Regions from separate parts of the Streptomyces zhihengii genome, predicted to be linked through region 1. Evidence: riboswitches for the same ligand, from Rfam matches in the RefSeq annotation. Region 1 holds a riboswitch; the other holds the start of a gene.
What was found. Region 1 has a riboswitch for S-adenosylmethionine ahead of JE024_RS25545 (aminotransferase class V-fold PLP-dependent enzyme). Riboswitches for the same ligand answer to the same signal wherever they lie in the genome.
Positions count from the first base shown of each region.

Region 2: it holds a riboswitch for S-adenosylmethionine, as region 1 does, so the genes downstream of both, thrC (threonine synthase) here and JE024_RS25545 (aminotransferase class V-fold PLP-dependent enzyme) in region 1, are expected to answer to the same signal.

Region 1 covers NZ_JAFEJA010000001.1:6,008,683-6,022,933, reverse strand. The annotation lists gene JE024_RS25545 (aminotransferase class V-fold PLP-dependent enzyme) at 1-1,362, opposite strand, end outside; SAM riboswitch class IV at 1,546-1,663, opposite strand; gene trpD (anthranilate phosphoribosyltransferase) at 1,737-2,801, opposite strand; gene qcrB (cytochrome bc1 complex cytochrome b subunit) at 2,944-4,569, opposite strand; gene qcrA (cytochrome bc1 complex Rieske iron-sulfur subunit) at 4,566-5,642, opposite strand; gene qcrC (cytochrome bc1 complex diheme cytochrome c subunit) at 5,639-6,448, opposite strand; gene ctaE (aa3-type cytochrome oxidase subunit III) at 6,539-7,159, opposite strand; gene JE024_RS25515 (DNA-binding transcriptional response regulator) at 7,341-7,742, shown strand; gene JE024_RS25510 (L,D-transpeptidase) at 7,876-9,132, opposite strand; gene JE024_RS25505 (cytochrome c oxidase subunit 4) at 9,253-9,651, opposite strand; gene ctaD (aa3-type cytochrome oxidase subunit I) at 9,648-11,387, opposite strand; gene ctaC (aa3-type cytochrome oxidase subunit II) at 11,384-12,355, opposite strand; gene JE024_RS25490 (cysteine desulfurase/sulfurtransferase TusA family protein) at 12,716-14,101, shown strand; gene JE024_RS25485 (carbohydrate kinase family protein) at 14,150-14,251, opposite strand, start outside.
Region 2 covers NZ_JAFEJA010000001.1:4,549,467-4,563,717, forward strand. The annotation lists gene JE024_RS19160 (carbohydrate-binding protein) at 1-129, shown strand, start outside; gene JE024_RS19165 (1-phosphofructokinase family hexose kinase) at 315-1,241, opposite strand; gene nagA (N-acetylglucosamine-6-phosphate deacetylase) at 1,409-2,563, opposite strand; gene JE024_RS19175 (ROK family protein) at 2,563-3,495, opposite strand; gene JE024_RS19180 (extracellular solute-binding protein) at 3,734-5,017, shown strand; gene JE024_RS19185 (DUF3263 domain-containing protein) at 5,201-5,458, shown strand; gene otsB (trehalose-phosphatase) at 5,469-6,317, shown strand; gene JE024_RS19195 (alpha,alpha-trehalose-phosphate synthase (UDP-forming)) at 6,808-8,193, opposite strand; gene JE024_RS19200 (hypothetical protein) at 8,251-8,739, opposite strand; gene JE024_RS19205 (glucosyl-3-phosphoglycerate synthase) at 8,778-9,719, opposite strand; SAM riboswitch class I at 9,846-9,991, shown strand; gene thrC (threonine synthase) at 9,985-11,295, shown strand; gene JE024_RS19215 (MoaD/ThiS family protein) at 11,292-11,570, shown strand; gene JE024_RS19220 (cold-shock protein) at 12,002-12,205, shown strand; gene groL (chaperonin GroEL) at 12,580-14,202, shown strand.

The sequences.
Region 1 (14,251 bases):
CACGAAGCGCTCGACGTGCTCGTCGGGGGTGCCGGCGCCGAAGCTGACCCGGATCGCGTTCAGCGACCGCTCCCCCGGGGCCGCGTCCGGGGCGCCGCACTCGCCGACGTCCTGCGGGTCGCTGCCGAGCAGGGTGCGCACCAGCGGGTGGGCGCAGAAGAGTCCGTCGCGGACACCGATCCCGTACTCGGCGGACAGCGCGGCGGCGAAGTGCGAGCTGTTCCAGCCGTCGACGACGAAGGAGATGACGCCGACCCGGGGCGCGTCGTCGCCGAAGAGGGAGAGCACCCGCACCTCGGGCACCTCGGCGAGACCGGCGCGCACCGTGTCGATCAGGTGCCGCTCGCGGGCGACCAGCGCGTCGAAACCGGCCTCGGTGAGGGCCTTGCAGGCGGAGGCGATCGCGTAGACGCCGATCACGTTCGGGGAGCCGGCCTCGTGGCGGGCGGCCGTGGTGTGCCACTCGACGTCCACCCCGCCGTCGGCGCGCCGGGCCACCGTGCGGGAGGCGCCGCCCCCCGCGAGGTAGGGCTCGGCCGCCTGGAGCCAGTCGGCCCGTCCGGCGAGCACCCCGGAGCCGAAGGGCGCGTACAGCTTGTGCCCGGAGAAGGCGACCCAGTCGACGTCCAGGTCCCGCACGGACACCGGGTGGTGGGGGGCGAGCTGCGCCGCGTCGAGCACGATCCGGGCGCCGTGGGCGTGCGCGGCGGCGGCGAGTTCGCGCACCGGCCACAGCTCGCCGGTGACGTTGGAGGCGCCGGTGACGCACACCAGGGCGGGGCCGTACGGCTCCCGGTCGGCGAGCGCCCGCTCCAGGGTGCGCACCGCGTCGGCCGGGGTGCGGGGCGCGTCGAGGTAGGTGACGTCGGCGTCGCTCCAGGGCAGCAGCGAGGCGTGGTGCTCGGTCTCGAAGACGAAGACCCGGCACCCGGCGGGCAGCGCGGCGGCGAGCAGGTTGAGGGAGTCGGTGGTGGAGCGGGTGAAGACGACCTGGTCGTCGTCGCGGCAGTCGAGGAACTCGTGCACCGTGCGGCGGCTGTTCTCGAACAGGTCGGTGGAGAGCTGCGAGAGGTACCCGGCGCCGCGGTGGACGCTGCCGTAGTAGGGGGCGTACGCGGCCACGTCGTCCCACACGCGCTGGAGGGCGGGGGCGCTGGCGGCGTAGTCGAGGGCGGCGTAGGTGACCTCGCCGCCGGTCACCAGCGGCACGGTGACGTCGCGGCCGAGGACCGGCAGCGGTGCGGCGCAGCAGGGTTCGGCGTCGGACGCGGCGGCGGCGACCGGGGCGGGGACGACGGTGGTGGCGGGCTCGGCGGTGGCAACGGGGGCGACGGTGGCGACGGCGTCAGGGCGCACGGACATGGCGGTAACTCCCGGCGGAGAAGGGCGAATTGGCTTCTGCTCACCCGTGGAAGGGGTACGGGTGTGATGCCTCGACGCACGGGGATCACCGTGCGGAGGGTGGAGAAGGGGCGGAAACGCCCTAGCGCATTCGCTTGCTCACGGGACAGCTCCTCGAGGACCAGGACCCCAGAGCCGTGAAGGGGTCCGCGCTTGCCGCAGACCTCGCTGCCTGCGGCCTGGTCTTCACCCGGGGCACCCCGCCACGGACGGAGGGTTGCCGGACAGCGGGCCGGGGCCGTAGTCGCTGTCACTCATGACCTTGGGGAGCATCCTGCCACATGTCCCCGCCTGTGCAAGGGCGCGGTCCACGATCCGGACCGCGCCCGGCGCCGTCAGGCGTTGCTCGCGGCCACCCAGCGCTCCAGCGTCGCCCGGGCGGCGCCCGAGTCGATGGACTCGGCGGCCCGCTCGACCCCGGCCGCCAGCCGCTCCTCCAGACCGGCACCGGTGGGCTCCAGGGCCGCGAGGGCGGCGGCGGAGTTCAGCAGGACGGCGTCCCGCACGGGGCCCTGCTCGCCGGCCAGCAGCCGGCGCGCCACATCGGCGTTGTAGGAGGCGTCGGCGCCGCGCAGGGCCTCCACCGGCACCAGGCCGATGCCGATGTCCCGCGGGTCGAAGGACCGCTCGTCCACGGAGCCGTCGCGGACGACCCAGACCCGGGAGGTGGCCGTCGTCGTCAGCTCGTCCAGTCCGTCGTCGCCGCGGAAGACCAGCGCGGAGGAGCCGCGCTCGGCGAGCACGCCCGCGACGATCCGAGCCACCCGGGTGTCGGCGACACCGGTGGCCTGCGCGGTGACCCGGGCGGGGTTGGTGAGCGGGCCGAGGAAGTTGAAGACGGTGCGGATGCCGAGCTCCTTGCGGGCGACGGCGACGTGCCGCAGCGCCGGGTGGAACTTGACCGCGAAGCAGAAGGTGATGCCCGCCTCCGCGGCCACCTCGGCCACCCGCCGGGGGGTCAGCTCCAGATTGACGCCGAGCTTCTCCAGCACGTCGGACGAGCCGCTCGCGGAGGAGGCGGCGCGGTTGCCGTGCTTCACGACCTTGGCCCCGGTGCCGGCGACGACGATCGCCGACATGGTGGAGATGTTGACCGTCCGGGCGCCGTCGCCGCCGGTGCCGACGATGTCGACGCTGGGGCCGGGCACGTCGATCAGGTTGGCGTGCTCGTACATGGTGCGGACCAGGCCGGAGATCTCCTCCACGGTCTCGCCCTTGGCCCGCAGCGCGGTCACGAAGCCGGCGATCTGCGCGTTGGTCGCCTCCCCGCTGAGGATGCGGTCCATGGCCCAGGCGGTCGCGTCCGCGCTCTGGTCGCGGTTGTCCAGCAGGGCGTCCAGCACCTTGGGCCAGGAGTGTGCCGCCACGCTGTCGCCGCCGATCGGGGTCACAACGTTCATGGTCCGCTCCAGGGTCCACAGCTACGAACAGGATGGTCTCCACCCTATCCAGCCCCGGGCACGCCGAAGGGCCCCGTCCAGCGGATGGACGGGGCCCTTCGGTGCCCCCTGGGGGGCGTGTGGCGACTCTCAGGTCAGGTGATCAGTGGTGGCCGTGGCCGCTGGTGATCTCCTTGTACTCGTCGGCGGTCGGCTTGGCGATCTGGCTGTCGCCGCCGTAGTACGACTTGCTCAGCCGGACGCGCATCTTCTCCATGACGCCGACCTTGCGCTTCACGCCGTTCTCGTCGACCGTGGGGCCGATCTCCGCGGGCTTGTACTGCTCGTGGGCGGTCAGCTTGTATCGGTCGCCCGCACCCAGCGGCTCGTGGATCTCGACGAACTCACCGTGCGGCAGGCGCTTGATGATGCCGGACTCGCGTCCGTGCAGCACCTTCTCCTTGTCGCGGCGCTGGAGACCCAGGCAGATCCGCTTGGTGATGATGAACGCGAGGACGGGCCCGACGAAGTACGTGATGCGCACGAACCAGGTGATCGCGTTGATCGACATGTGGAAGTGCGTCGCGAAGATGTCGTTTCCGCCGCCGAGCAGCATGATCACGTAGCCGACGACCCAGGCGACACCGAGGGCGGTGCGCGTCGGGGCGTTGCGCGGGCGGTCCAGGATGTGGTGCTCGCGCTTGTCGCCGGTGATCCAGGACTCGATGAACGGGTACATCGCGATGGCCCCGAGGACCACACCGAAGACGACCAGCGGGACGAACACGCCCAGGACCAGCGTGTGGCCCCACAGGTTGATCTCCCAGCCCGGCATCACACGGATCAGACCCTCGGCGAAGCCCATGTACCAGTCGGGCTGCGCGCCGGTGGACACCTGGTCCGGCCGGTAGGGGCCGAGCGCCCAGATCGGGTTGATCGTGAACAGCGCGGAGATGATCGCGATGACACCGAAGACCAGGAAGAAGAAGCCTCCGGCCTTCGCCATGTAGACCGGCAGCAGCGGCATGCCGACGACGTTCTTGTTGGTCTTGCCGGGACCCGCGAACTGCGTGTGCTTGTGGTAGAAGACCAGGATCAGGTGGGCCACCACGAGGCCGAGCATGATGCCCGGCAGCAGCAGGATGTGGATCGAGTAGAACCGGGCGATGATGTCGTGGCCCGGGAACTCCCCGCCGAACAGGAACATCGAGATGTAGGTGCCGACGATCGGCACCGACAGGATCGCGCCCTGCGTGAAGCGGACACCGGTGCCGGAGAGCAGGTCGTCCGGGAGCGAGTAGCCGGTGAAACCGGTGAACATGCCGAGGACGAACAGCAGGAAGCCGAACAGCCAGTTGATCTCACGCGGCTTGCGGAACGCGCCGGTGAAGAAGACGCGCATCATGTGCACGAACATGCCGGCGAGGAAGATCAGCGCGGCCCAGTGGTGGATCTGCCGGATGAGCAGACCACCGCGGACGTCGAAGCTGATGTCCAGCGTCGAGGCGTACGCCTCGGTCATCCGGATGCCCTGCATCGGCACGTACGAGCCGTGGTACTCGATCTCGTTCATGCTCGGGTGGAAGAACAGCGTCAGGTACACACCCGTGAGGATGATGATGATGAAGCTGTAGAGGCAGATCTCGCCGAGCATGAAGGACCAGTGGTCCGGGAAGATCTTGCGCATGTTGGCCTTGGCCAGGGAGTAGATCCCGAGCCGGCCGTCGGCCCAGTCGGCGACCTTCTCGCCGGCCGGTGCCTTTTTCTTCGTGTCTGTCACAGTGCTCATCCGCGCTCCCAGAAGGCAGGACCGACGGGCTCTTCGAAGTCGCCGAGCGCCTCGAGGTTGCCCTCGGCGTTCACGCCGATCCGCAGCTGCGGGAGCGGGTGACCGGCCGGACCGAAGATGACGCGGGCGCCGTCGGAGAGGTCGAAGGTGGACTGGTGGCACGGGCAGAGGACGTGGTGCGTCTGCTGCTCGTACAGGCTGATCGGGCAGCCGACGTGGGTGCAGATCTTCGAGTACGCGACGATGCCGTCGACGGACCACTCGAGCTCGCGCTTGTCCTTGATCTCCTCCGGCTGGATCCGGACGATCATGACGGCGGCCTTGGCGATCTCGTTGTTGAAGTCGTGGTTGCTCTCCTCCAGGCCCTCGGGCTTGACGAAGGTGAGCGAACCGACGACGACGTCCTCGGGACGCAGCGGCTCGTTGGTGTTCATGTTGATGAGCAGCTTGCCCTTGGCCCACAGCGTCTTGCGGAGCTTGTCCTCGGGCAGCGGGCCCAGCTCGCGCAGCAGCACCACACCGGAGAGCGGCACCATGGCCAGCGCGCCGAACATGGTGTTGCGGATCAGCTTGCGGCGGCCGATGGCCGACTCGCGCGCACCGTCCGCGAAGTCCGACAGCACCTTGGCCTTGACCTCGGGGGCGGCCTCGATCGGGTGACGGTCGTCCGCCACCTCGACGTCGGACATCAGGGTGCGCGCCCAGTGGACGGCGCCCGCGCCGATGAGGAAGAGCGCCAGACCCAGGGTCAGACCGAGCGACAGGTTGAGCGCGCTGACGTGGCCGATCGGCCAGACGTAGACGATCTTGTCGATCGGGAAGATCACGAACGAGGCGATGAAGCCGATCGTGGCCAGCATCGACAGCGTGAACATCAGGGCCACGGAGCGCTCGGAGCGCTTGGCGGCCCGCTCGTCGATGTCCTGGATGCGCGGCTTGTGGGCCGGCAGTCCCGGATCGGCGAAGGGGTCCTCGTCGTGCTGGACGACGGCGGTGCCCCCGCCGTGTGCCGCGTCGTGCGCGGTGCCCTGCTCAGCCGGCAGGTTCTCTTCTGAATTCTCTTGGCTACTCATGACTTCTTGGCCTTAGCGGTGTGGGCCGCGACCCAGACGGCAACAGCGATCAGGGAGCCCAGACCGAAGATCCAGCCGAACAGGCCCTCGGCCACCGGGCCGAGACCGCCGAGTGCGAAGCCGCCCGGGGAGGGCGTGTCGTCGCTGTTGACGGCCTTGACGTACGCGATGATGTCGCGCTTCTCCTGCTCGGGCATGATCCCGTCGGGGAAGGACGGCATGTTCTGCGGGCCCGTCTGCATGGCCTCGTACAGGTGCTTCGGGCTGACGCCGTTCAGGTCGGGGGCGTACTTGCCCTCGGTCAGCGCGCCGCCCTTGCCGGTGAAGTTGTGGCACTGGGCGCAGTTGGTGCGGAACAGCTCGCCACCGTTGGCGATGTCCGCCTCGGCCGGGTCGAACTGCTCCTCGGTCGGAGTGATCGGACCGGCTCCCAGGGAGGCGACGTACGCAGCGAGCTGGTCGATCTCCTTCTGGGAGTAGATGTTCGGCTTCTTCGGCACCTGGGCGCCGGGCTGCTGGGCGGGCATACGGCCCGTGCCGACCTGGAAGTCGACGGCGGCCGAGCCGACGCCGACCAGGGACGGTCCGTCGGAGGTGCCCTGACCGCCGGTTCCGTGGCAGCTGGCGCAGCCGACGGTGTAGAGCTTCTGGCCCTCCTTGATGGCGAGGGACTGGGCGGTTTCATCGGCCTGCGCCTTGTCCGCGGGTGCGAACGCGGCGTACAGCCCCCCAGTGGCCGCCAGCGCGAGGAGTAGGACGACGACCGCCGCCAGCGGATGGCGTCGTCGTGCGGAGAGCTTTTTCACGGATTACCCCGGTGTCAGGATCTTCTGCGTCGATGCTTCTGGACTGTGTCTGCTTCAGGCGGTCCGCTTCGTGGCGGCCGCCCGCGCCGATTACTTGATCATGTAGATCGTGGCGAAGAGGCCGATCCAGACGACATCGACGAAGTGCCAGTAGTAGGACACGACGATGGCGGCGGTTGCCTGCTCGTGGGTGAATCTCCTGGCCGCGTACGTCCTGCCGAGTACCAGCAGGAAGGCGATGAGACCGCCTGTCACGTGCAGACCGTGGAAGCCGGTGGTCAGGTAGAACACGGAGCCGTACGGGTCGGACGAGAGGGAGAGCCCCTCGTGCTTGACCAGCTCGGTGTACTCGAAGACCTGGCCTCCGATGAAGATCGCACCCATCACGAACGTGATGATGAACCACGTGCGGAGCTTCTTCACATCGCCCCGCTCGGCGGCGAAGACGCCGAGCTGGCAGGTGAGGGAAGAGAGCACCAGGATCGTGGTGTTGGTAGCCGAGAACGGGAAGTTCAGCGTGTCGGCCTTCTCGGCCCAGAACTCGGCACCCGTCACCGATCGCAGGGTGAAGTACATCGCGAAGAGGGCCGCGAAGAACATCAGCTCGGAACTCAACCAGATGATGGTTCCGACGCTGGTGAGGTTCGGTCGATTGACCGACGGGTGCGCGTGCCCGGTTTCTACTGTCGTTGCTGTCGCCACGACCGACATTATGTCGGTCGCTTATCCCGCCCTCACTCCGGGGGGTGCCGTTCGGTGTGTTGGTGCCCCCCACCGGGAACGGGAGCCACCCCGAACGGCCCATCGAAGAGCTGTCCGAACCGGTGTTGACAGCGAGTCGGGAGGAGTAGCATCCGCGGCACAAGCCCTGTTCGTACGAGGCGGAGGAACCATGCAGTCGAGCGCCACGGTCCTGGTCTACAGCGACGACGCGAACACCCGCGAGCAGGTGCGGCTGGCCGCGGGACGCAGGCCGGCGGCGGACGTCCCGCCGGTGACGTTCGTGGAGTGCGCGACGCTGCCCGCCGTCCTGGCGGCGCTGGACGCCGGGGGCGTCGACGTGTGCGTGCTGGACGGCGAGACGGTGCCCGCGGGCGGTATGGGGGTGTGCCGGCAGATCAAGGACGAGATCTTCGACTGCCCGCCCGTGCTGCTGCTGATGGGGCGCCCCCAGGACGCCTGGCTGGCCACCTGGAGCCGCGCCGAGGCCGCGGTGACCCTCCCGGTCGACCCGGTCGAGTTCCCGGAGGCCCTGGCGGCCCTCCTGCGCGACAGGCTCTCCCTGGACGCGTGAGACGCCCCGGCGAGCGAGCCGAAGGGGCGCCGGCGGTGCCGAAAGGGAGAACGCGCGGAGGTCCCGAGGTACGAGGGACCGAGCACGATCGACCGTCGACACCGCCTTCAGCGCCCCGGAGGCGAGCCGAGCCCTAGACAGCGGGCCGCAGGCGGGCGGTGGTGGCGGAGGGGCCGGTTTCCTCGGGGGTGGCGCCGCTGAGGGCGCTGCCCTCGCGCCACTTGTCCCAGGAGAGGTTCCAGTCGCCGAAGCCGTTCCCGAACGTGTCCATCATGTTGCCGAAGCTGTTGACGACCTGGACGATGTCGCCGGGGCGGACGGTCTCGAAGAACCACTCCGCGTTCGACGTGGACATCCCGGTGCAGCCGTGGCTGACGTTCGCCGAGCCCTGCGATCCGACGGACCAGGGCGCGGCGTGGACGTATTCACCGCTCCAGGTGACCCGGGTGGCCCAGTAGACGGGCAGGTCGTAGGACTCGGAGCTGCCTTCGGCGATGCCGATGCTGGTGCCCCGCATCCGGACGAACTGCTCCTTGGCGAGCACCACCTTGACGCCGTTGCGGGTGTCGAAGCCGGGCTTGCCGGTGGTCACCGGAATGGTGTTGATCACTTCGCCGTTGCGCTTGACGACCATCGAGTGGGAGCCGGCGTCGGTGATGGCCTCGATGCGGTCGCCGATGGTGAGCTTGAGGGCCTTGGAGCTGCCGCCGTAGAGCTTCCCGGCCACCTTGACGCCCTTGAGGTTGCTGGAGGCGGTGACGGTCGCTCCGGCGGGCCAGTAGTCCTTCGGGCGGTAGTGGAGGAGCTTGTCGTCCACCCAGTACCAGGAGCCCTCCACGGCGGGCCTGGAGCCGACCTTGAGGGCCCGCTCGACGACCCGCCGGGCCTTCTTGTCCTTCACCGCCATGCTGAGCTTGGCGGTGATCGGCTGTCCCACGCCGTAGGTGCCGGCCTCCGGGCCGAACTCGGCGGTGAGGAACCGCTTGGCGGGGGTGGTCTCGAAGGTGAGGACGCGTACGCCGGGGGCGCCGTCCTCGTCCTCGGTGGAGACCCGCATGGTGTAGCGGGCGCCGGCGGCCAGCGGGGCTGTGGAGCGCCAGCGGACGCCGTCGGCGGAGAGTTCGCCGGCGAGTCGGCGTCCGGCGTCGTCCGTGACGGTGACATCGGTGATCCGGCCGCTGTCACCCTTGGCGGTGACTTCGAGCGGCTTGTCCGGGTCGACCTTGCTGCTGCCTGCCTTCGTGTTGAAGGAGACCTGTCCGGCGGCGTCGAAGGGCTGCGCGGACAACGGGTTCTCGTCGGGCTCGCCGCATGCGGTCGCGACCGTCCCGAGGGTCACGGCCAGCACGATGCAGCTGACGACGGTGCGGAAGTGCGGCGTGTGGTTCATGAGCACACGCTATGAACGCCTGTCAGGCGCGGCGCGCTGAATGACTCCAAACGAGGGGCCCGGATCCACCTTCTTGGAGTGAAGGGGACCCGGGCCCGAACGCCGTGTCGCTACGCGGTGTTACTGGTTCTGGTTCTCACCGCGGTAGTACTCGAACACCCAGCCGAAGAGGCCGATGAGGAGCAGCGGCAGCGAGAAGTAGAGCAGCCACCACCCGATCGCCACGCCGAGGAAGGCGAGCGCACCGCCGATCGCCAGCGAGAGCGGCTGCCAGCTGTGCGGGGAGAAGAAGCCGACCTCGCCGGCCTCGTCCGCCACATCGGCTTCCTTGTCGTCCTGGGCCATGGCGTCGACGCGCCTGGCCGTGAAGGCCAGGTAGTAGCCGATCATGACCGTCAGACCGAAGGACAGGAAGAGTGCGGTGGTGCCGACCGGCTCCTTCGCCCAGACGCCGTACAGGACGGCGACGGCCAGGATGAAGAGGCTCAGCCACAGGAACATCTTGCCCTGGATCTTCACTTGCTCTCCTCCTTGCCACCGGCGGTGACGCCGGCGGGGACGCCGCCGTGCTCGAGCTCGTCGAGCGCCGCGATCTCCGGGTGGTGCAGGTCGAACGCCGGGGATTCACTGCGGATGCGGGGCAGCGTGAGGAAGTTGTGCCGCGGGGGCGGGCAGGACGTCGCCCATTCGAGCGAACGGCCGTAGCCCCACGGGTCGTCGACCTCGATCTTCTTGCCGTACTTGGCCGTCTTCCAGACGTTGTACATGAACGGCAGGATCGACAGGCCCAGCAGGAACGAGCTGATCGTGGAGATGGTGTTCAGCGCGGTGAAGCCGTCGGCGGCCAGGTAGTCGGCGTACCGGCGCGGCATGCCCTCGGCGCCCAGCCAGTGCTGGACGAGGAAGGTGCCGTGGAAGCCGATGAACAGCGTCCAGAAGGTGATCTTGCCGAGCCGCTCGTCCAGCATCTTGCCGGTGAACTTCGGCCACCAGAAGTGGAATCCGGCGAACATCGCGAACACCACGGTGCCGAAGACGACGTAGTGGAAGTGGGCGACGACGAAGTACGAGTCGGAGACGTGGAAGTCCAGCGGCGGCGACGCCAGGATGACGCCGGTCAGGCCACCGAAGGTGAAGGTGACCAGGAAGCCGATGGTCCAGAGCATCGGTGTCTCGAAGGACAGCGATCCCTTCCACATCGTGCCGATCCAGTTGAAGAACTTCACACCGGTGGGCACCGCGATGAGGAACGTCATGAAGGAGAAGAACGGCAGGAGTACGCCGCCTGTCACATACATGTGGTGCGCCCACACCGTCACCGACAGACCGGCGATCGCGATGGTCGCGCCGATCAGGCCGATGTAGCCGAACATCGGCTTGCGGGAGAAGACCGGGATGATCTCCGAGACGATGCCGAAGAACGGCAGCGCGATGATGTACACCTCTGGATGGCCGAAGAACCAGAAGAGGTGTTGCCACAGCAGTGCGCCGCCGTTGGCCGCGTCGAAGACATGGGCGCCGAACTTGCGGTCGGCCTCCAGCGCGAAGAGCGCCGCGGCCAGCACCGGGAAGGCCAGCAGGACCAGCACACCGGTCAGCAGGACGTTCCAGGTGAAGATCGGCATGCGGAACATCGTCATGCCGGGCGCGCGCATGCAGATGATCGTGGTGATGAAGTTGACCGAGCCGAGGATCGTGCCGAAGCCGGAGAAGGCCAGACCCATGATCCACATGTCGGCGCCGACACCCGGCGAGCGGACGGCGTCCGACAGCGGGGAGTAGGCGAACCAGCCGAAGTCGGCCGCACCCTGGGGGGTGAGGAAGCCGGCCACCGCGATCAGCGAGCCGAAGAGGTACAGCCAGTACGCGAACATGTTCAGCCGCGGGAACGCCACGTCGGGCGCGCCGATCTGCAGCGGCATGATCCAGTTCGCGAAACCGGCGAACAGCGGCGTCGCGAACATCAGCAGCATGATCGTGCCGTGCATCGTGAACGCCTGGTTGAACTGCTCGTTCGACATGATCTGCGTGCCGGGACGGGCCAGTTCGGCGCGCATGAAGAGCGCCATCAGACCGCCGATGCAGAAGAACACGAACGACGTGACCAGATACAGCGTGCCGATCGTCTTGTGGTCGGTGGTGGTCAGCCACTTCACGACGACGTTGCCGGGCTGCTTGCGCCGGACGGGCAGCTCGTTCTCGTACGAGTCCTCAGCTGCGTCGGCGGCACCCTGGGGTTCGTTGAGGATGCTCACAGTTGGTTCTTCTCCGCATTCCTGGCCGGGTCCGTCTGCTCAATGCCCGACGGGATGAAGCCGGTCTGCCCCTTCTCGGCGAGCTCCTTCAGATGCTGCTGGTAGCGCTCCGGGGAGACGACCTTGACGTTGAAGAGCATCCGGGAGTGGTCGACGCCGCAGAGCTCGGCGCACTTGCCGAGGAAGGTGCCCTCCCGGTTGGGCGTCACCTCGAACACGTTGGTGTGCCCGGGGATGACGTCCTGCTTGAAGAGGAAGGGGACGACCCAGAAGGAGTGGATGACGTCGCGCGAGGTCAGGATGAACCGGACCTTCTCCCCCTTGGGGAGCCACAGCGTCGGGCCGGGGTTGCCGGTCTGCGGGTTCCGCGTGCCGGGGATGCCGGCGTCGTAGACGCCCTCGGCACCCTCGGGGAAGTCGTCGCCGTACTTGTCCGGAATCGCGTTCAGTTCCTTCTGGGCCTGAGCGTCTCCGGTGGCGGGGTTGCCGTCCACGTCCTCCAGGTAGTTGAAGCCCCAGCTCCACTGGTAGCCGACCACGTTGATGGTGTGGGCGGGCTTGTCCGAGAGGGCGAGGATCTTCGACTCGTCGCGGGCGGTGAAGTAGAAGAACACCGACACGATGATGATCGGAACGACGGTGTACAGCGCCTCGATGGGCATGTTGTACCTGGTCTGAGGGGGAATCTCGACCTTGGTACGGCTGCGCCGGTGGAAGAACACGCTCCACAGGATCAGGCCCCACACCAGCACGCCCGTGACGAGCGCTGCCGCCCACGAGCCCTGCCAGAGGGAAAGGATCCGCGGTGCCTCTTCCGTCACCGGGGTGGGCATTCCGAGGCGGGGGAAATCCTCCCAGTTGTATGAGCAACCGGAGGCGGTAGCCAGGATCAGGCCCGCAGTCAGCACCTGCGGCAGCTTCCGCCGCATCGGGCGCCGCGACGAGCGGTCGGAGCCGTTGGGACTCACGTAGCGCCTTCCCGAGAGTCTCGGCCCGCGCGGCCGGGCTGCGGCCGTCTCGCTGGTCGGTCGCCGGCCCTGACGCGGGCAGGGGTTTGGATGTTTATGCGGACCAAACCCTACTGGACGCTATTTGGGGTCGCGCGGGGAGGGTGCCCAACGCGCCGTCCAACACCCCGAAGGGGTGTCGTGCCCGGCGGCGCAGGGGGCGCGGGGGTCCGGAAAGCCACCGGAATGCCCCACTCCGGGGGTGGTCTGACGGCCCCTCGTCCGGCGCGCCCGGGTGCGCCGGACGGCCGCCCCGGGCCGCCCGGGCGGGAGCGGCCGCCCTGCGGCACCTGGGCACCGCGGCGGCGTTAGCGTGATGGCGTGCCCTACTTCGACGCCGCATCATCCGTCCCGCTGCACCCCGTCGCACGCCAGGCCCTCCAGGCCTCGCTCGACGAGGGCTGGGCCGATCCCGCCCGTCTCCACCGCGAGGGGCGGCGCGCCAGACTGCTGCTGGACGCCGCCCGGGAGGCCGCGGCGGAGGCCGTCGGCTGCCGCCCCGACGAACTCGTCTTCACTCCTTCGGGGACGCACGCGCTTCACGCCGGCATCTCCGGCGCCCTCGCGGGCCGTCGGCGTGTCGGACGGCATCTGGTGGTCTCGGCGGTGGAGCACTCCGCCGTGCTGCACCACGCCGCGTCCCTCCGGGCCGGGGGCGGGACGGTCACCGAGGTGGGCGTCGGACGGGACGGCGCCGTCGGTGCGGAGGCGTTCGCCGCGGCGCTGCGCGAGGACACCGCGCTCGCCTGCCTCCAGTCCGCCAACCACGAGGTCGGCACCCTCCAGCCCGTGGCCGGGGCCGTCGCCGCCTGCCGGGAGGCGGGCGTGCCGCTGCTCGTCGACGCGGCGCAGTCGCTGGCGTGGGCGGCGGTGCCGGACGGCTGGTCCCTGCTGACGGCGAGCGCGCACAAATGGGGCGGACCGCCCGGGGTGGGGCTGCTCGCGGTGCGCAAAGGGGTCCGGTTCGCGCCCCAGGGCCCCGCGGGCGAACGGGAGTCGGGGCGCTCCCCCGGGTTCGAGAACATCCCGGCGGTGGTCGCGGCGGCGGCCTCGCTGCGGGCGGTGCGCGCGGAGGCCGCCGCGGAGGACGCCCGGCTGCGGGAACTGGTCGACCGGATCAGGGCGCGGGTGCCGGAGCTGGTGCCGGACGTGGAGGTGGTCGGCGACCCGGTGCGGCGGCTGCCGCATCTGGTGACGTTCTCCTGTCTCTATGCCGACGGGGAGACCCTGCTGCACGAACTGGACCGGGAGGGCTTCTCCGTCTCCTCGGGCTCCTCGTGCACGAGCAGCACGCTCACCCCGAGCCATGTGCTGCGGGCGATGGGGGTGCTGTCGGAGGGCAACGTCCGCGTCTCGCTGCCGGCCGGGACGCGTGCGGCGGACGTGGAGCGGTTCCTCGAGGTGCTGCCGGGCGCGGTGGCGCGGGTGCGGGAGCGGCTGGGCGCGCCGGTGCGGGAGGCGGAGGACCGGGCGGCCGGAGCCGGGGCCGGTTCCTCGCTGACGGTGGACGCGGTGGGCCGGCTCTGCCCGGTCCCGGTGATCGAGCTCGCCAAGGTGATCGGCGACGTGCCGGTGGGCGGCACGGTCACCGTCCTCGCGGACGACGAGGCCGCGCGGCTGGACATCCCCGCGTGGTGCGCGATGCGCGGGCAGGAGTACGTGGGCGAACCGGAGCCGGGGACGTACGTGGTGCGCCGGCTGGTGTAGCCGGCGCACCGGCTCCCGCCCGGGGCGCGCGCCCCGGGCGGGAGGGGGTCAGGCCAGGTGTCCGCGGACCTCGGCGGCCGCCTCGTCGCCGTAGGCCTTGGTGAAGCGGTCCATGAAGTTCGCGCGGCGCAGCGTGTACTCCTGGGTGCC
Region 2 (14,251 bases), 1.5 Mb from region 1:
TGGACCAACACCTACGCCTACGTCAACCTCAACAAGGGCAAGAACGACCTGAAGATCTCCTGCGAGGCGGGCAACCAGTGCGACGCCTACCTGGACCAGGTCTGGCTGGAGGCCGGCCAGAAGGGCTGACGCCCCTTGGGCCCGCGGCGCCTCCCGGTGCCGCGCCCGGCGAACGTGTCACGGAGCCCCTCGCGCGAGCGGGGGGCTCCGCGGCGTTCGGGGGCGGCGCGCTCCCGGGGGCGGGCGCGGGGTCGGGGCGGATCGCGACGAAGGGGGCGCGGGGCGCGACCGGATGCGGGGGCGGTTCCGGCGGGTCAGCCGGTGGCGGATCGTTCCGTCACCGTGACGCGCCCCAGCAGCTCCTCGTAGGCCGCGGTGTCGTACTCGCCCGCGGCCGGTGCGAGGACGGTCGCCGCCGACAGGGCGACCGCGCGCGCCAGGCGCTCCGGCCAGGGCAGGCCCTCCACCAGGCCGGAGAGCAGTCCCGCGACCGCGGAGTCGCCCGCGCCGGTCGGGTTGCCCGCCACCGGGGCCGGCGGCGCGGCCTGCCAGAGGCCGTCGGGGGTGGCGGCGAGCAGGCCGTCGGGGCCCAGTGAGCCGACGACGGCGTGGGCGCCGCGGCGCCGGGCGTCCCGCACCGCGCGCCGCGGCTCGCGGGAGCCGGTGAGACGGGCGAGTTCCTCGGCGTTGGGCTTGACCAGGTCGGGCCGGGCGGCGACGCCCCGGAGGAGCGGCTCCCCGCTGGTGTCCAGCAGCACCGGGACGTCCGCGGCGCGGGCGCGGCGGACGAGGTCGGCGTAGGCGCCGACGTGGACGCCTGGCGGGAGGCTGCCGCAGAGGGCGACCGCGGCGGCGTCCGCCAGCAGGCCCTCGTAGGCGCCGAGGAAGGCGGACCACTCGGCGGCGGTGACGGCCGGACCGGGCTCGTTGAGCTGGGTGGTGTCGCCGCTGGTGCCGTCGACGACCGCGAGGGTGCGGCGGGTGGTGCCGGCGACGGGCACCAGGGCGTCGCGCAGGGGCAGCGGGGCGAGCATCTCGCGCAGCGCGTCGCCGGTGCGGCCGCCGGCGAAGCCGGTGACGACGGTGTCGTGGCCCAGGGCCGCGAGGACCCGTGCCACGTTGAGGCCCTTGCCGCCGGGGCGCTCCTCGACGCCGGCCACCCGGTGGGTGGCGTGCGGGGTGAGGGCCGGGACCCGGTAGGTGATGTCCAGGGCGGCGTTGAGCGTGACCGTCAGGATCACCCGTACACCTCTTTGGGAAGCGTCTGCTGTGCTCGTACGGGTCCTGATCATGCCAAACGGAGGGCGGTCGGCCCAAGAGCCGCCGTCCGGCCCGGGGCCGGCCGCCCTCCGTCGCGTCGCTGTTCCGCGCCGTGCTGTCGCTGCCTCGGGCGCCTGCCCGGGGCGCCTCAGCCGGCCTGCGGGTCGACCACCCAGGCGCCCCGGCGCATCACGCCCTTGAGCCGGAAGTCCTCGTCCAGGACGACGAGGTCGGCGTCCTTGCCCGGCTCCAGGGAGCCGATCCGGTCCCAGGCGCCGAGCAGCTTCGCCGGGTTGGCGGAGATCGCCCGGACGACGTCCTCCACGGGGATCCGGTCGACGGTGACCGCACGGCGGAACGCGGTGTCCTGGGTGAGCGTGGAGCCGGCGATCGAGTCGCCCTCGACCAGCCGGGCCACCCCGTCCCTGACCTCGACGGCCAGCGGCCCGAGCTGGTAGCGGCCGTCGCCGAAGCCCGCCGCGTCCATGGCGTCGGTGATGAACGCGACGCGGCCGGCGCCCGCGGCGTTGAAGGCGAGCTCCAGCGCGGCGGGGTGCAGGTGGACGCCGTCGTTGATCAGCTCGACGGTGACCCGCTCGTCCTCCAGCAGGGCGGCGATCGGCCCGGGCGCGCGGTGGCCGAGGGCGGGCATCGCGTTGAAGAGGTGGGTGGCGACGGTGGCGCCGGCGTCGATCGCCTCGGCGGTCTGCTCGTAGGTGGCGTCCGTGTGGCCGATCGCGGCGATCACGCCGTGCTCGGCCAGCAGCCGCACCGAGTCGATGCCGCCGGGCAGTTCGGTGGCGAGGGTGACCATCTTCGCGGTGCCGCGGGCGGCGTCGAGCAGCTTGCGGACCTCGGCCGGGTCGGGGTCGCGCAGCAGGGACTCGCTGTGGGCGCCCTTGCGGCAGGGCGAGATGAACGGGCCCTCGAAGTGGATGCCGGCGAGGTCGCCCTGCTCGACGAGTTCGGAGAGGAACCCGGCTCGGTGGGCGAGGAAGTCCATCTCGCCGGTGACCGTGGAGGCGACCAGGGTGGTCGTGCCGTGCCGGCGGTGGGTGTCGACGCCCTTGAGCACCTCCTCGGCCGTGCCGGAGGTGAAGGAGGCGCCGCCGCCGCCGTGGTTGTGGATGTCGACGAAGCCGGGGACGAGCCAGTGGCCGGACAGGTCGGTCACGGGGGCGTCGGCGCCCGCTGCGCCGGCGATCCTCGTGCCCTCGACGACGACCCGTCCGTTCTCGACGGTCCCGGTCGGAAGCACCACGCGGGCTCCGGCCAGAACGGTGGCTGTGGCGCGAGCGGCCATCAGTCGGTTACCTCCGTGGCGAGTAGATCCCAGGCGAGCAGCCCTGCGCCCAGGCATCCGGCGGTGTCCCCGAGGGCCGCCGGGACGATCGCGGGCAGTTTCTGGAAGGTGACGCGTTCCTCGACCGCCGCCCGCAGCGGTGTGAACAAGGTTTCCCCCGCTTCGGCGAGCCCGCCACCGATGATCAGGGTCCGGGGGTCCAGCAGGGTGAGCGCGGTGACCAGGCCGTCGGCGAGGGCGTCGACCGCCTCCTGCCAGACGGCGACCGCCCGTTCGTCGCCCGACGCGACGGCCTTCGCGCAGTCGGCGGCGTCGGCCGCCGGGTCGCCGGACGCGGCGGCCCAGGCGCGGGTGACGGCGGCGGCGGAGGCCAGGGTCTCCAGACAGCCGCGGCGGCCGCAGCCGCACTCGGGGCCGTCGGGGCGCACGGTGATGTGCCCGATCTCGCCCGCGCTGCCGTGCGCCCCGGCCTCGATGGCGCCGTCGATCCCGATGGCGCCCGCGATGCCGGTGCCGAGGGGGACGAAGAAGAAGCGGTCGGCGCCCCGGCCGGCCCCGATGCGGCCTTCGGCGAGACCGCCGGTGCGGACGTCGTGGCCGAGCGCGACGGGGATGGCGCCGAGCCGGTCGCTCAGCAGCTTCCGCAGCGGTACGTCGCGCCAGCCGAGGTTCGCGGCGTAGACGGCGACGCCCGCCTCGGCGTCGACGATGCCCGGCACGGCCACGCCGGCGGCCTCCGCGGGCTGCCCGAGGTGGGTGACGCCGTGCGCGCGGAGGTCCTCGGCGAAACCGAGGATCGACTCCACGACGGCGTCGGCGCCGCGCTCCCGCCCGGTCGCCCGCCGCGCCTCGTGCAGCAGGGTCCCGTCCGCGCCGACGAGGGCGGCCTTCATACCGGTGCCGCCCACATCGAGGGCGATGACATGTCTCACGGGGACAGTGTTCCCCCTGGACGGGGAATAGGTCTAGTCCACTTACCGAGATTGTTACCAGTGCATACAAACGGGGGAACCGAGCGCCCCTCGTGCGCCGGGGCGCACGTTGCCGAAGCGAGACCGACAGTGGTGTAGACCTCATGGGGCCGCATGGGAGAATCTACGTTCGTTCCGCAGGGCGTCACGGGGGATGACTCGTACCGAACGGGGCATGTCACGCAACCAACGGCAGAGGGTGGGGAGAACCGTGAAGCGGCCCTTCATAGGTCTGACCGCGGCGGCCGCCGCACTTGGCATGACGGTCTCGCTGGCCGGCTGCGGCGGTGACAGCGGATCGGACGCCGTCACCCTCCGGCTGGTCGCCGCCGACTACGACGTCGCGGGCGGCGAGAGCAGCAAGAAGTACTGGGCGGACCTCACCGCGGCGTTCGAGGCCGAGCACCCCGGCATCGAGGTCGACGTCCGCATCGAGTCCTGGAACGACGTCGACCGCACGGTCGCCGAGATGGTCGAGGCCGGGGACGCCCCCGACATCGCGCAGATCGGCGCCTACGCCGACTACGCGGCGGACGACCTGCTCTACTCCGCGGACGAACTGCTCTCCATCCCCGTCCAGTCTAACTTCCTCGTCCCGCTGACCGACGCCGGCGAGCAGCAGCGCACCCAGTACGGGCTGCCGTTCGCCGCCTCCACGCGGCTGCTCTTCTACAACAAGGAACTGTTCGCGGAGGCGGGCATCGACGAGGCCCCGCAGACCTGGACCGAACTCGCCGCGGACGCCCGCAGGCTCAAGTCCCGCACCGACGCGGAGTACCCCTTCGCGCTGCCGCTCGGCCCGGAGGAGGCCCAGGCGGAGACGATGATGTGGCTGCTCAGCGGGGGCGCGGGCTACACCGACGCGGTCGACACCTACCAGATCGACTCCAAGGCCAACATCGCCACCTTCGAGTGGCTCCGGGACAACCTGGTCGAGCCCGGGCTGACCGGTCCGGTCGCCCCCGCCGAGCTCAACCGCAAGGACGCGTTCGCGGCGTTCACCCGGGGCGAGGTCGGCATGCTCAACGGCCACCCCTCGCTGATGCAGGCCGCGCGGAACAAGGGCGTCGAGGTCGGAGCCGTCGCCCTGCCGGGGCGGGACGGCCAGGCCAAGGCGTCCATGGGCGTCGCCGACTGGATCATGGGCTTCAAGGAGAACGGGCACCGCGAGGAGATCGGCGAGTTCCTGGACTTCGTCTTCAGCGACGAGAACGTCCTCGCCTTCGCGGGCCAGAACGACCTGCTGCCGGTGACGGTGTCCGCCTCCGAGGCGATGGAGCAGGACCCGGAGCACCGGGACCTGCGGGAGTTCCTCGCGGAGCTGCCGGAGTCGGTCCTGCCGCCGGTCGGCAAGACGTCGTGGGCGGCGGTCAGCGAGAGCGTGAAGAAGAAGGTCGGCACCGCGGTCGCGCCCGGCGGGAGCCCGGCGGCGACGCTCGGGGCGATCCAGCGGGACGCGTCGGCCGCGGAGGCGGCGGAGTAGGCCGGGGCGTGCCGCGGTGCAGGCCGGGGCGTGCCCCGGAGTAGGCCGCGGAGGCGGCGGAGCAGGCCGGGGCGTGCCGCGGTGGGCCCCGGGTGGCGGCTTCCGGCCGGTTCGGCGGCCTCGGCGCGGGCCGGGCGGGGCCGTTCCGTGCCGGGTGTCGGGGGGCGGGGCTAGGTTGGTGGGATGACCGAGGAGTCCGGCGGCGGCGCGGGGAACGGGGCGCTCAGTGAGCGGGAGAGCGCTGTTCTCGCCATGGAGCAGCGCTCGTGGCCGGGGCCCGGGGCCAAGGAGCGGGCGATCAGGGAGCAGCTCGGGATGTCGCCCGTGCGCTACTACCAGCTGCTCAACGCCCTGCTCGACGACCGGCGGGCCCTCGCCCACGACCCGGTGACCGTCAACCGGCTTCGCCGTGTGAGGGACGCGAGGAGAAGTCGCCGATAGGGTCGGTGACATGGGCAGCTCCCCGTACGCACACACCATGCCGACGCCGTCCACTCCCGAGGGCCGTGACGGCCTGGCGGCGATCCTCGACCGGCCGGCCGGCACCGTCGTCGCCCTCGACTTCGACGGCACCCTCGCCGACATCGTCCCCGACCCCGAACAGGCCCGCGCCCACGAGCGCGCCGTCCCCGCGCTGGCCGCGCTCGCGCCCCGGGTGGGCTCGGTCGTCGTCATCACCGGCCGGCCCGCCGGGGTCGCCGTGCGCTACGGCGGCTTCGCCGGGGTCGAGGGCCTCGACGGCCTGGTGGTCCTCGGCCACTACGGCGCCGAACGCTGGGACGCGGCCACCGGCACCGTGACCGCGCCCGCGCCGCACCCCGGGGTCGCCGCCGTCCGCGCGGAACTGCCCGGGTTCCTGGACGCGATCGGGGCGTGGCAGGGCACCTGGATCGAGGAGAAGGGCCGCGCGGTCGCGGTCCACACCCGCCGCGCGGAGGACCCGCAGGCGGCGTTCGACGCGCTGCGGGAGCCGCTGGCGTCGCTGGCGTCCCGCCACGGGCTGGTCCTGGAGCCGGGCCGCATGGTCCTCGAACTGCGGCCCCCGGGCATGGACAAGGGCGTGGCGCTCGCCGAGTACGTGCGAGAGGTGGGGGCGACGTCCGTCCTCTACGCCGGGGACGACCTCGGCGACCTCGCGGCGTACACGGCGGTCGACAAGCTGCGCTCGGACGGGACGCCGGGGGTGCTGGTGTGCAGCGGCGACGAGGTGCCGGAGCTGGGGGAGCGGGCGGACGTGGTGGTGGCGGGACCGGGGGCGGTCGCCGACCTCTTGTCGGCCCTCGCCGAACGCCTCCCCTAGCGGGGTCTCCCGCCTCGGGGGCGCTGCCCCCGAGCCCCCGCGCCTCAATCTCCCCCTACGGCCTGGCGGCCGTGGGAGGTGCCCCCATGCGGGGCTGGGATGGTGTGGCCGCCCCTGTACCGCCGGCGGGTCTGACTTGAGCCTGCGCTGCCGGGGAGCGCGGCGTCTTTGCGGGGGCGCTGCCCCCGGACCCCCGCGCCTCAAGCGCCGGCGGGGCTGACAATGTCAGCCCCGCCGGCGCTTGAGGCGACCGCGCGGAGCGCGGTGCGGGATCACGGGCGGACGCCCGGGACGGGACGGCGGGTGACACGCACCGGCCCGAAGGCCGGACGGCGCCGGCACTCGACGGACCCCGGCTGCCCGGGTAACGCTCCCGGTGCGGGACCGGTCACCTTGGGCAGCCCCCCGTGCGAGACGCCTCACCCCACCGCAAGCGCCCCGGCGCGGGACCCCGGTCACTCCGAGCGAGCGCGCCCCCGGCGCGCCCCCCTCACAGCGCGCGCAGCGCCTCCAGCTGGTCCAGGAACCAGCGGCGGGGTGGGAGGGCGGTGGCGGCGGCGGCGAGGTGTTCGGTGCGGTCGGCGCGGTCGGCGGGGGGCATGGTCAGGGCGCGATGGAGGGCGTCCGCCGTGGCCGTGACGTCGTACGGGTTGACGGTGATCGCGAACTCGCCCAGCTCCTCGTGGGCGCCCGCCTCGCGGGAGAGGACGAGGGCGCAGCCGGCGTCGGAGACGACGGGGACCTCCTTGGCGACCAGGTTCATGCCGTCGCGGATCGGGTTGACCAGGGCGACGTCGGCCATCCGGTACGCAGCGAGGGACCGGGCGAAGTCGTCCTTGACGTGCACCAGGACGGGCTGCCACCCGGGCGTCCCCCAGGTGTCGTTGATCTCCGCCGCCAGGCGGGACACCTCGGCGGTGTAGTCGCGGTAGACGGCGAGGTCCTGCCGGGACGGGTAGGCGAGGGCGATGTGCACGACGCGCTCGCGCCACTCGGGGCGGCTTTCGAGCAGCTCCCGGTAGGCGAGCAGCCCGCGCACGATGTTCTTGGACAGCTCGGTGCGGTCGACGCGGACGACGGTGCGGCGGTCGGGGCCGACGGCTTCGCGCAGTTCGGCGAGGCGCTCGTCGACGTCGGGGCGGTGGGCGCGTTCGCGCAGGAAGTCGGCGTCGGCGCCGAGGCCGTGCACGCCGGTCGCGGTGCGGCCGGTCCCGCCGACGACGTGGTCGCAGCAGGCGGTGAAGGCGTCGGCCCAGCGCCGGGTGAGGAAGCCGAGCCGGTCGGCGCCGAGCATGCCGCGCAGCAGTTCCCCGGCGATGTCGTCGGGCAGCAGGCCGAAGTACTCGGGCGGCGCCCACGGCGTGTGCGAGAAATGGCCGATTCGCAGGTCCGGGCGGAGCTCGCGCAGCATCCCGGGCGTCAGGGCCAGGTGGTAGTCCTGGACGAGGACGGCCGCTTCGGGGGCGGCCGCCTGGGCCAGGGCCTCGGCGAAGGCGCGGTTGTAGGCGCGGTAGGAGTCCCACTGGCGGCGGAACTCCTGGTCGAAGGCCGGTTCCAGCGGGGTCTGGTAGAGCATGTGGTGCACGAACCACAGGACCGAGTTCGCGATGCCGTTGTAGGCGTCGGTGTGGACCTGAGGGTCGATGTCGAGCATCCGGACGCCCGGCTCGCCCACCCCGCGCCGCACGGCCTCGCGGTCGCCGTCGCCGAGGGCGGCGCACACCCACAGGGACTGTTCGCCGGAGCCGATGGCGGAGAGGCCGGAGACGAGGCCGCCGCCCCCGCGGCGTGCTTCGAGTTCCCCGGCCTCGGTCGCCGTGTAGGAGACCGGGCCGCGGTTGGACGCGACGAGGATCTGGGCAAGGTCGGTGACCATGTGGCGAACCTAGCCCGTGCCGGGTCCCCTCAAACGTGCGTGCGGCTGCGCCGCAGGTCAGTGGTCCCGTTTCCGGCCACGGGACGCCGCGACGGCGACCACGCCGGCGGCGGTGAGGCTGAGCGCGACCCCGCCCAGCAGCCAGAGCTGCTCGGCGGTGGACCCGGTCCGCGCGAGCTCGGCGGGGGCGGCGTGGGCGGTCTGCCCGCCCGAGGCGCCCGAGGCGGCCGAGGTGCCTGAAACACCCGATGCGCCCGAAGCGGCCGATGCGCCCGGGGCGGCCTGCGCGTCCGGAGCGGTGAGGGCGGTAAGGGCGGTCCCGGCCGCCGCGTCCTCCGCGCCGGCGGGCGCGGCCACCGGCACCGGCCCCGGGGCGTCCACCGGGACGGGCACGGGCGCGGCGGCGGCCGGGGCGGGGGCGGCCGCGCCGAGGAGGGCGGTCGCGGTCACCGTGAGGGTGCCGAGGAGCCGGGCCGCCCGGGCGGGCGCGCGGCGGGCACGGGAGCGGCGGACGTCAGGGGTGAGGGCGTGCAGCACGGCGTACATACATCGGAAAGGTAGACAAAATGCCCGGCGGTGCCGGGTTATGCCGCGCGACGCGCCGCGTACTCACCGATCTCGCGCATCGGCGGGCGTTCCTCCGTGTCCACCGGGTGGGTGCGCGGGACGAAGCCCTGTGCGGAACGCTCGAACTGGGTGAGCGCCGGGCGGACCAAGTGACCGCGCGCCAGTCTCAGTTGGGCGGTGCGGTAGATGGTCGCGGCCATCCGGCCGAGGGCCTGGCCGTCCTGGTGGCGGTGCAGGCGGGTGCCCACGTCGACCTGGGCGAGGGCGTCCATGCCGACCAGGTTCAGCGCGTCGACGAGCAGGCCCAGCTCGACGCCGTAGCCGACGGGGAACGGCAGTTGTTCGAGCAGCGTGCGCCGGGCCGCGTACTCGCCGCCGAGCGGCTGGACGAATCCGGCCAGTTGCGGCCAGTGCAGGTTGAGCAGCGGGCGGGCCACCAGCTCCGTCACCCGGCCGCCCTGGCCGGGTTCGTTGCCGTACGGGCGGTCGTACATCGCCTTGACGAACTGCACGTCGGGCTCGGTGAGCAGCGGGCCGACGATGCCGGAGACGAAGTCCGCGGAGAACTCGCGCAGGTCCGCGTCGACGAAGCAGACGATGTCGCCGCCGGTCGCCAGCAGCGAGCGCCACAGCACCTCGCCCTTGCCCGGCACGGCGGGCAGCCGCGGGAGGATCGCGTCGCGGTGCACCACCCGGGCGCCCGCCTCCCGCGCGACCTCGGCCGTCCGGTCCGTGGACCCGGAGTCCACGACCACCAGCTCGTCGACGAGCGGCACCGCGTCCGTCATCAGCTCGTCGCGGATCACGGTGACGATCTCGCCGACGGTGGCCTCCTCGTTCAGGGCGGGGAGGACCACGCTGACCGTGGTGTTCTGCTTGGCGGCGAGCAGCCGGCCCAGGGGGCGGTCGGCCACCGACCAGGACCGCCGGGCCAGCCAGCGCTCCACCTCATCCAGCACGTGATCTCCATCTCGCGGATCGGACGACCAGCTCAAACCGTCCGGGGGTTCGGTTACAGTCTTGAACAACGCGGACGGCCGTTGCATGTCGGGGTCGTCACGCGGACAAGCCCAACAATCGAATACCGCTCATCCAGAGGGGCAGAGGGATACGGCCCGTTGAAGCCCCGGCAACCCTCCAGCCGGTCTCGTTCTCATCAGAAGCGAGGCTCCCGGCTAGGGAAGGTGCCAAATCCGTCTCATGGCGAGATGCGCCATGAGGAAGATGAGGAGAAAGGGCCTCGCCTCCATGGCTTCACAGACTGTCGTGACCACTGCCGACACCGTCGACCTCGGACCCGCCGCCGGCCTCTCGTGCCGCGAGTGCGGCGAGCGCTTCGCCCTCGGTCCGATCTTCGCCTGCGAGATCTGTTTCGGGCCGCTCGAAGTGGCCTACGACTTCCCGAGCGGCGACCCCGAGGGCCTGCGCAAGCGGATCGAGAACGGTCCCGAGAACATCTGGCGCTACGCCCCGCTGCTGCCCGTCCCCGCCGACGTGGCCGACAAGCCGAACCTGAACCCGGGCTGGACCAAGCTCGTCAAGGCGGACAACCTCGCCCGCGAGCTGGGCGTCGAGACGGGGAAGCTCTTCGTCAAGGACGACTCCGGCAACCCGACGCACTCCTTCAAGGACCGCGTCGTCGCCCAGGCCATCGAGGCCGCGCGCGCCTTCGGCTTCACCACCCTGTCCTGCTCGTCCACGGGCAACCTGGCCGGCGCGGTGGGCGCCGCCGCCGCCCGGGCCGGGTTCCGCTCCTGCGTCTTCATCCCGCACGACCTGGAGCAGGGCAAGGTCGTCATGGCCGCGGTGTACGGCGGCGAGCTCGTCGGCATCGAGGGCAACTACGACGACGTGAACCGTTTCTGCTCGGAGCTCATCGGCGACCCGGCGGGCGAGGGCTGGGGCTTCGTCAACGTCAACCTCCGCCCGTACTACGGCGAGGGCTCCAAGACGCTGGCGTACGAGATCTGCGAGCAGCTCGGCTGGCGGATCCCGGACCAGATCGTCATCCCGATCGCCTCCGGCTCCCAGCTCACCAAGATCGACAAGGGCATCCAGGAGCTGATCAAGCTCGGGCTCGTCGAGGACCGGCCGTACAAGATCTTCGGCGCGCAGGCCGAGGGCTGCTCCCCGGTGTCGGTGGCCTTCAAGGCCGGCCACGACGTGGTGCGCCCGCAGAAGCCGGACACCATCGCCAAGTCCCTGGCGATCGGCAACCCGGCCGACGGCCCGTACGTCCTGGACATCTGCCGCCGCACCGGCGGCGCCGTCGAGGACGTCACGGACGAGCAGATCGTGGACGCGATCAAGCTGCTGGCCCGCACCGAGGGCATCTTCACGGAGACCGCGGGCGGCACCACCCTCGGTGTGGCGAAGAAGCTGATCGAGGCCGGCGCCATCGACCCGTCCCTGACCACGGTCGTCATCAACACGGGTGACGGCCTGAAGACCCTCGACGCGGTGGCCCCCACAGCGGGTATGTCCGCAGTCATCCGCCCCAACCTGGACTCTTTCCGAGAGGCTGGCCTCGCATGAGCGTCAACGTCCGCATCCCCACCATCCTGCGCACCTACACGGGCGGCCGGGCCGAGGTGAGTGCCGAGGGCGCGACCCTCGCGCAGGTCATCGAGGACCTGGAGAAGAACCACACCGGGATCGCCGCCCGCGTCCTGGACGACCAGGGCAAGCTGCGCCGCTTCGTGAACGTGTACGTGAACGACGACGACGTGCGCTTCGAGCAGGGCCTCGACACCGCGACGCCGGACGGCGCGGGCGTCTCGATCATCCCCGCCGTGGCCGGCGGCTGCTGATCCTTTCCCGCGTTTCTCGCCCGGTTCGGGGGCGAGTTACCCAGAGTTACCGAATTGCCCCCTCCGCTCGAGAAGCGGAGGGGGCAATTCTGCATGGTTAGACGCGATAGAGTCTGGGAAGCCCCCTCCGCCGACCCGGCTCGAATGCGCCCCGCACCGTAAGAATGCGGCCAAAGTCTGCGGTCGAATTGCCTTAAAAGTGCCGCTATGTCGGGCCCGACTTGCCCGGGAATTCAGCGGATTCGCAGGGATCGGCCGATCGGCCGTGCCCGGATTTCTCGTCCGACTGACCTGTTGCAGAGGGCAGTTGGGCAGATACATTCAGCCGCGGTCGACGCGTTCCGGCGCACACCCCTCCTGTCGGGGGTGAGGTCTACCCAGGGTCCGCGAAGTGCGGTCCTGCGCAAGGGCCAGTAATAGGGGAGTTAGGCATGGCTCAGGGCACCGTCAAGTGGTTCAACGCGGAGAAGGGGTACGGCTTCATCGCGGTCGACGGTGGTGCGGATGTTTTCGTCCACTACAGCGCGATCCAGATGGACGGGTACCGCACCCTTGAAGAAGGTCAGCGAGTCGAATTCGAGATCTCGCAGGGCCAGAAGGGTCCGCAGGCGGACATGGTCAAGCTCGCCGTCTGATCCGACTGATCCAGGCGCGTTCGGCCACCGACGCACTCACGCACGAGGGGCTCGCATCCCACCCGGGACGCGGGCCCCTCGTGCGTGCGCGCGTGCGCGCGGAGGCAAGCGGCCGTTCCCCGGCGGCGCTTGCGCCCTCCCGCCGCCCGGCCACCGCCCCTCACCGGGCCTTCTTCGAAGGCGCTTGCACTCTCAGGGGTCGAGTGCTAATCATTGGCGTTAGCACTCTCCCAGTGAGAGTGACAGAACTTGGATCGTTCAGGTGAGGTCGGCGAGCCGGGTGGGGCAAGGAACCACCGGGCTCGCGGACCGTCCGTCGCGGGCACCTGACGCGATCCGAAGCAATCCACCCCAGTCCGGGAGGACCACTTCACATGGCCAAGATCATCGCGTTCGACGAGGAGGCACGGCGCGGTCTCGAGCGCGGGATGAACCAGCTCGCCGACGCCGTCAAGGTCACCCTTGGCCCCAAGGGTCGCAACGTCGTCCTCGAGAAGAAGTGGGGCGCCCCCACGATCACCAACGATGGTGTGTCCATCGCCAAGGAGATCGAGCTCGAGGACCCGTACGAGAAGATCGGCGCCGAGCTGGTCAAGGAAGTCGCGAAGAAGACGGACGACGTCGCCGGTGACGGCACGACGACCGCGACGGTCCTGGCCCAGGCGCTGGTCCGCGAGGGCCTGCGCAACGTAGCCGCCGGCGCCAACCCGATGGCCCTCAAGCGCGGCATCGAGAAGGCCGTCGAGGCCGTCTCCGGTGCGCTGCTGGAGCAGGCGAAGGATGTCGAGACCAAGGAGCAGATCGCTTCCACGGCCTCCATCTCCGCCGCCGACACCCAGATCGGCGAGCTCATCGCCGAGGCCATGGACAAGGTCGGCAAGGAAGGCGTCATCACCGTCGAGGAGTCCCAGACCTTCGGTCTGGAGCTGGAGCTCACCGAGGGTATGCGCTTCGACAAGGGCTACATCTCGGCGTACTTCGCCACCGACATGGAGCGCATGGAGGCGTCGCTCGACGACCCGTACCTCCTGATCGTCAACTCCAAGGTCAGCAACGTGAAGGACCTCCTTCCGCTGCTGGAGAAGGTCATGCAGTCGGGCAAGCCCCTGCTGATCATCGCCGAGGACGTCGAGGGCGAGGCCCTGTCGACCCTGGTCGTCAACAAGATCCGCGGCACCTTCAAGTCCGTCGCCGTCAAGGCCCCGGGCTTCGGCGACCGCCGCAAGGCCATGCTGAACGACATCGCCATCCTCACGGGCGGCACGGTCATCTCCGAGGAGGTCGGCCTCAAGCTCGAGAACGCCGGCCTGGACCTGCTGGGCCGCGCCCGCAAGGTCGTCATCACCAAGGACGAGACCACCATCGTCGACGGCGCCGGTGACAGCGACCAGGTCGCCGGCCGGGTCAACCAGATCCGCGCCGAGATCGAGAACAGCGACTCGGACTACGACCGCGAGAAGCTCCAGGAGCGCCTCGCGAAGCTGGCCGGCGGCGTGGCCGTCATCAAGGCCGGTGCCGCGACCGAGGTCGAGCTCAAGGAGCGCAAGCACCGCATCGAGGACGCCGTTCGCAACGCGAAGGCGGCCGTCGAGGAGGGCATCGTCGCCGGTGGTGGCGTGGCCCTGCTCCAGGCCTCCGCGGTCTTCGAGAAGCTGGAGCTGGACGGCGACGAGGCGACCGGCGCCAACGCCGTGAAGCTCGCGCTGGAGGCCCCGCTGAAGCAGATCGCCGTCAACGGTGGTCTCGAGGGCGGCGTCGTCGTCGAGAAGGTGCGCAACCTGGCCGTCGGCCACGGTCTGAACGCCGCGACCGGCGAGTACGTCGACATGATCGCCGAGGGCATCATCGACCCCGCGAAGGTCACCCGTTCCGCTCTGCAGAACGCGGCCTCCATCGCGGCGCTGTTCCTCACCACCGAGGCCGTCATCGCCGACAAGCCGGAGAAGGCCGCCGCGCCCGCCGGCGGCGGCATGCCGGGCGGTGACATGGACTTCTGATCCGGCTCCCCGGATCGGACCCAGTCCGTCTCGTTCCGAGGGCGGCACC